DNA from 3 places in the Neorhizobium petrolearium genome. Region 1 is predicted to be linked to each of the others. Evidence: predicted binding sites of a transcription regulator. Region 1 holds the regulator's gene; each other region holds the start of a gene.
The links. The regulator LexA, encoded in region 1, represses DNA repair genes until DNA is damaged. The targets are predictions, from matches to a motif close to TGTTCNNNNTGTGTTCNG.
Positions count from the first base shown of each region.

Region 2: a site for LexA is predicted at 951-968, ahead of QEO92_RS02395 (PA0069 family radical SAM protein). Genes of this name have one in related genera too.
Region 3: a site for LexA is predicted at 892-909, ahead of QEO92_RS11055 (ATP-dependent helicase). Genes of this name have one in related genera too.

Region 1 covers NZ_CP123000.1:1,689,678-1,691,946, forward strand. Annotated here, with positions in the region: gene QEO92_RS08725 (ComEC/Rec2 family competence protein) at 1-848, shown strand, start outside; gene lexA (transcriptional repressor LexA) at 829-1,551, opposite strand; gene QEO92_RS08735 (VOC family protein) at 1,751-2,269, shown strand, end outside.
Region 2 covers NZ_CP123000.1:465,597-467,865, reverse strand. Annotated here, with positions in the region: gene moaB (molybdenum cofactor biosynthesis protein B) at 1-377, shown strand, start outside; gene QEO92_RS02400 (glycosyltransferase family 2 protein) at 379-897, opposite strand; gene QEO92_RS02395 (PA0069 family radical SAM protein) at 1,028-2,185, shown strand.
Region 3 covers NZ_CP123000.1:2,171,759-2,174,027, forward strand. Annotated here, with positions in the region: gene QEO92_RS11050 (efflux RND transporter periplasmic adaptor subunit) at 1-674, opposite strand, end outside; gene QEO92_RS11055 (ATP-dependent helicase) at 949-2,269, shown strand, end outside.

The sequences.
Region 1 (2,269 bases):
AGCTCATGGGTCTCGGCCTGGAAGCGGTGATCTCCATAGCAAGACATGTCGCGGCCTGGGGCGGCGACGCCGGTATCGGCCGTCAGCATCCCTGGTTCCTGCCTGTCTCCACGGCCGGTTTTCTTCTGCTGACACTTTTGAGAAGCAGGCTTCGGCTGGTCGGCATTCCGCTCGTTGCCGCCGCATTGCTGTTCTCCTGGCACGAACGATCGAAGCCCCTGCCGGATATTCTCGTTTCCGAGGACGGAACGATGATTGCCCTGATAGGCAGGGAAGGCATTGCCACCAACCGCACCCGTCCGCCCGATTTCATCTACGGCCAGTGGAAACGGGCACTTCTCCTGGGCGATCCTATAAAACCGGACGTGTCATCAGCAGGAGACAAACCGCCCGATGGGAAATCTGAGGAGCGCCGCGAGCTGACGCAGGCCGAAATCGAAGCAGTGCGGTCCCGCATCAGGCAGGTGCCTGCCGGTCATTTCGTTTGCGAGCCGCGTGTCTTTTGCGGGGTGAAAACTTCCGGAGGCACCATGATAGCCTCCGTCGAAGACAGCCGTTATGCCGGTGCGGCCTGCGATGCTGCCCATATCATCATCGCCCCGCGCGCCCGTTTCGATCATTGCCGCTCCGGCGCATTGATGATCAACGGCAATGCTTTGCGAAAGACTGGTGCGCTCGAAATTTCCCTGCACGGCGCAGCCGACATCCGGCAATGGACTATTCGCCCCGCCATGGCCGGCCATGACCGCCCCTGGAGCAGGCATCGCCACTATGACTGGCGGAACAAGACGTTCGCCTCGGCGCTCCCGGAACCGCTCCGGCAATTGATCAATGGTAGCGGCGGATGAGGCCGACCAGCTTGCCCTGAACCTTTACCCGGTCGGGCGGGAATATCCGTGTTTCGTAGGCCGGGTTCGCGGCTTCCAGCGCGATCGAGGCGCCACGGCGGCGGAAGCGCTTCAGCGTCGCTTCCTCCTCGTCCACCAGCGCCACGATGATGTCTCCCGGATTGGCGGTGTTGCTGTTGCGGATGATCACCGTGTCGCCGTCCAGGATGCCGGCCTCGATCATCGAATCACCCTTGACCTCCAGCGCGTAATGTTCGCCGGAACCAAGCATCTCGGCGGGCACTGCGATATCATGCGTGTTGTTCTGGATCGCCGAGATGGGCACGCCGGCGGCGATGCGGCCCATGACGGGAACCGTGGTGGCGTTGGAGAGATCGTCGTTGGCTGCGGGCTTGGCCGGAGCGGCAGCGACCGGCTGCGGCTTGCCGAGGCTGCCCTCGATAACACTCGGCGAGAAGCCGCGGCGTGGCTGCAGGCTCGACTGATAGGCTTCCGGCAGCTTGATGACTTCAAGGGCACGTGCCCGGTTCGGCAGGCGGCGGATGAAGCCGCGCTCCTCCAGTGCGGTGATCAGCCGGTGGATGCCGGACTTCGACGCGAGGTCGAGCGCGTCCTTCATTTCGTCGAAGGAGGGCGGCACGCCGGATTCCTTCATGCGTTCGTGAATGAACAGAAGCAATTCCTGCTGTTTGCGCGTGAGCATATTTGGCACCTTGAGAGTCGGAAACAAATCAAGAACATACACTATATGTTCCATATGTGTTCCGCAAGTCCCTAAATTTTCGTGAAGTATGATGATTTTTCTTCATGGATGTCTGCAACATATCTCTTCCGACACCACTTGCTCGAAGCCGATCCGCTGCCAATGTAGTGCTGCGATTCCGGATTCTGGGGGCTCTCGCGTGAATGCTAGACTAATCGATCATCTCGTTCTGCCGGTGGCGGACCTTGCCGTCGCGCGTTCACGACTGGCAGAACTCGGATTTACAGTTGCGCCGGAGGCCTTTCATCCTTTCGGCACGGCCAATGCCTGCGTGTTTTTCTCGGATGGGGCCTATCTGGAGCCGCTGGCGATCGCCAACCGGCGTCAGGCGGCAGCCGCGGCCAAGCGCGGCAATGTCTTCACCGCCCGGGATCTCGCCTTCCGCAAGGCGCGTAACAGGCAGGGCTTTTCGGCCCTCGCGGTTGCCACGGGCGATGCGGCAGCCGATCACGCGCGTTTCAGGCTGCGCGGGATTTCCGCGGGCGATATCCTGGAATTCTCCCGCGGCGTGAAGATGCCGGATGGTTCCGAGACTGAGGCAAGCTTCCGGCTGGCCTTTGCGGGAGACGAGCGTGCGCCGGACTTCTTCTTGTTCTCCGCACAGCGGATCAATCCCCTGCCGGCCGATCGAGGCGAACTGGAACGCCATTCCAATACG
Region 2 (2,269 bases), 1.2 Mb from region 1:
TCGCTCAACAGGTTCGGGAATGGACCCTCGATCCGGAGATCGACGTGGTGATCACCACCGGCGGCACAGGCTTCACCGGCCGCGACGTGACGCCGGAAGCGCTCGAACCTCTCTTTGAAAAACGGATGGACGGTTTTTCCGAAGTCTTCCACCGAATCTCCTACGACAAGATCGGCACCTCGACGATCCAGTCGCGGGCGACGGGCGGCGTCGCGAATGCAACCTTCATTTTCGTGCTGCCGGGCTCGCCGGGCGCCTGCAAGGATGCCTGGGACGGCATATTGAAGGCACAGCTCGACTATCGCCACATGCCCTGCAATTTCATCGAAATCATGCCACGGCTCGACGAGCATTTGAAGCGGGGCGCCGGAAAATAAGTCAGCGGGCTGACGCCGCCACCCAGGCAGGGATCATCTCGCTGACGAGCTTCGAGGCCTTCTGCCCCCTGGCGAGCGCTTCCAGGTCCATGCCGGACTTGGCGAGCGCGATCGCCTGTCGTTTCGGCAAAAGCAGGCCGTATTCCAGAGGCGGCACCGCACGCCCGATGCGCTTGAAGAACGGTCGCCGATAGGTTCGCGACGGCGCGAATCGGGCCGGCCGCTTGTTGAGCGCGATATATTCCATCACCTCGTCGATCCAACCGGCCTGCAGCCGCGCGCCCGGCTCCACCAGAAGCAGCCACTCCCCCCGCGCGCCGCGCAGGATGTCCTTGATCTCCCAATGGGTGTGGAAACGGCAGCCGGCCGCATCGGCGACGTGGGAGGTTCCATCCCGCGAGCCGTGATCGAGCACCACCACATCGCTTACAAGCCCTTCCACCGCGGCGGAAACAAGAATGGAGAGCGTCTGCGCCAGCTCCGATTCCTGGTCGCGGCATTCCATGATGACAGTCAGCATTCCTGACATTTACCGCATTGCAACAGGGAATGCCAGAAACCGTTTTCAAAATTTGTTCTTGCAATGTTCTCGTTTTGAGGCTAGGAATTTAATCATCACGAACGGGGAATTTCCCCTTCAGGAGCGTCCGATGAACGAGCTGTCCCATTTGCGGCAGGCTGCCTTTGCGCCTGCCCATACGGCGGATATTGCCGATGCGCTGGTGAAGTCCTCCGGCCTCAGGGTAGAGGTCGACCGTCGGCGCGGACGCGGCGCGGGCTTGAATCCGAGCGGCCGCTTCGAGGAGGAGCGCCGTGAGATTTTCGACGACGGCTGGCAGACGATCGAGGAGCTGGAACCGTTCAAGACCGAGGTGCAGGTGGAAAAGCCGCGTACGGCAATCACCCGCAACGATTCACCCGATCTCTCCTTCGACCGTTCGATCAATCCCTATCGCGGCTGTGAACACGGCTGCATCTATTGTTTCGCACGCCCGACCCACAGCTATATGGGGCTTTCGCCGGGACTCGATTTCGAATCGAAGCTTTTCGCCAAGCCCGACGTGCCGAAGCTGCTCGAAAGGGAACTGAGCAAGCCCGACTACAAGGTGCGGGCGATCGCGATCGGGACGAATACCGATCCCTATCAGCCGATCGAGCGGGAATGGCGCATCATGCGGCAGATTCTCGAAGTGCTGAACAAGGCCAACCATCCCGTCGCTATCGTGACGAAATCGGCGCTGATCACCCGCGATATCGACATCCTTTCCGAAATGGCTTCGAAAGGGCTTGCGAAGGTCGGCATTTCCGTCACGACGCTCGACCGCAAGCTGGCCCGCACCATGGAGCCGCGCGCCTCGACCCCTCCCAAGCGTCTTACCGCTATCAAGGCGCTGACCGGTGCCGGCATTCCGACGGCGGTCATGGTGGCGCCCGTGATCCCGGCGCTTAACGATCACGAGATCGAGCGCATTCTGGAAGCCGGCCATGCGGCAGGAGCAGCCGAGGCAAGCTATGTTCTGCTCCGCCTGCCGCTGGAGGTGAGCCCGCTCTTCCGCGACTGGCTTCTGCAGAACTATCCGAACCGCTACCGGCACGTGATGTCGCTGATCCGCTCGATGCGCGGCGGCAAGGACTATGATGCCGAGTGGGGCAAGCGGATGAAGGGTGCCGGCCCCTATGCATGGCAGATCGGCCGCCGCTTCGAGATGGCGGTGAAGCGGCTCGGCATGGTGCGCCGCGGCCTGCCTTTGCGCGACGACATTTTTATCCGGCCGGACGGCGGAGGCATACAGCTTTCACTGCTTTGAGCACGACAGGCATGAAGCCTGCGATTTTTTGATTTTCTCTTTCCGGCACCTTCCCCGCATCCATTGCGTGCCGGAATCTCCCCG
Region 3 (2,269 bases), 480 kb from region 1:
TCGCCGATATTGACCGCGACGATGCCCGCAATCCCGTCGATCGGCGCTGCGATATCGCGACGTTTCAGATTGAGTTCAGCAGTGGAAAGGGCAAGCTTCGCCGCCTCTTCGGCGATCTGCGCATCGAACACGTCGAGGCGGGAGACCGACTGCAGGTTCTTGTAGGAGACGGATTTCTCCTGGGCGCTCCTGAGCGCCACCTCTGCCTTATCGCGCTCGATCATCTGTTCGTCGTCGTCGAGGCGGGCAAGCACCTGGCCCTTCACGACCTTCTGACCGGACGCGACCATGATCTCATGGATCGTACCGGAGGCCTGCGGCATGACGATGACGGACTGGATCGCCTCGCCGCTGCCGATCGCCGACAGGCGGTCGTTGACGGTGCCGGTCGAAACCGCCTCGGCGACCACCATGGTCGGGCGGTTGCCGCCGCCCTGGCCGCGCTGTCCGCCGGCACCCTGGCCGCTCCGGCCCGGCTGCTGCGCTGCAGCATTACCGCCGCCTGCGCCCTGCGCCGCGGGTTTCGCCTGTTCGGGACGGATCGCAGCCACCACCTGCCCCGGGACACCCATTCTCGCAAGGGTCTCACCGGCGCTCGGGACCATGAATATCCATAGACACAGGGCTCCGGCCAGGATCACGATACTCAGCAGAAGCTGTTTCCAAATCCGCATTCAGGTCTCCGGGTGGGGCGCATTCCAATTTCCAGAGCAAGTATCCTTTTTTGCATGTGCACAGGCAATGGGAGATTCGGTACCTTACGGAAATGTAACCTCACGAAATCTCACGGGTTTGTTAGATCGGATGCATACATGACGCCCCCGAATTGCGGTTTTCTGGCGGAGCAGCCATCCGCCACTCCACAATTTAGCCGGGACTTAAGGAGAGACTAGGAATAAAAGAGGAACATTTTCTGGTCTTTCAGGTCCGAATCATTACATTGGCCGCATGAGTAACAGTTTCGACGACATCCCGTTTTTCGACGAGGAGCCCGAACCGGCGCCGCGCAAGGCGCCTGCCCCGCCGCCTGCGGGAAATGCCGGGCTCGGCATCGCAGCGCGCGCCATGGCCGCCCGGGATCAGCATCGCGCCCCCGATTATCTGTCAGGCCTCAACCCGGAGCAGCGCGAGGCGGTCGAGACGCTGGACGGCCCCGTCCTCGTGCTCGCGGGCGCCGGTACGGGCAAGACGCGGGTACTGACGACACGCATCGCGCATATCCTTGAGACCGGCCGGGCCTTCCCCTCGCAGATATTGGCCGTCACCTTCACCAACAAGGCGGCCCGCGAGATGAAGGAGCGCATCGGCGTGCTCGTCGGCGGCGCGGTGGAAGGCATGCCCTGGCTCGGCACCTTCCATTCGATCGGCGTGAAGCTCCTGCGCCGCCACGCGGAACTCGCAGGGCTCCGCTCCGACTTCACCATTCTCGACACGGACGACGTCATCCGCCTCATCAAGCAGCTCATCCAGGCGGAGGGGCTCGACGACAAGCGCTGGCCGGCCCGGCAGTTCGCCGGCATGATCGACACTTGGAAGAACAAGGGCCTGCTTCCCGCCGATATCCCCGAAGGCGATGCGCGGGCCTTCGCGAACGGCAAGGGCCGCGAGCTTTACGCCGCCTATCAGGCGCGGCTCAAAACGCTGAACGCCTGCGACTTCGGCGACCTTTTGCTGCATCCGATCGCGATCTTCCGCCAGAACCCGGATATCCTGAAAGATTACCACAACAGGTTCCGCTATATCCTCGTCGACGAGTACCAGGATACCAACACCGCGCAATACATGTGGCTGCGCCTGCTCGCGCAGCGACCGAAGGGCGTGCCGCAGAATGTCTGCTGTGTCGGCGACGACGACCAGTCGATCTATGGCTGGCGCGGCGCGGAAGTGGACAATATCCTGCGCTTCGAGAAGGATTTTCCGGGCGCCAGGGTGATCAAGCTGGAGCGCAACTACCGTTCCACCGAGCATATTATCGGCGCCGCCGGCCATCTGATCGCCCATAACGAAGGCCGCCTCGGCAAGACGCTGTTCACCGACCGGGTGAACCCCGACGACGAGAAGGTCATCGTGCATGCCGCCTGGGATTCCGAAGAGGAGGCCCGCGCCGTCGGCGAGGAGATCGAACGGCTGCAGCGCGGCGATTCCGACGGAAAGAAGCACGCGCTGAACGACATGGCGATCCTCGTGCGCGCCTCCTTCCAGATGCGCGAGTTCGAAGACCGGTTCGTGACGCTCGGCCTCAACTACCGCGTCATCGGCGGCCCGCGCT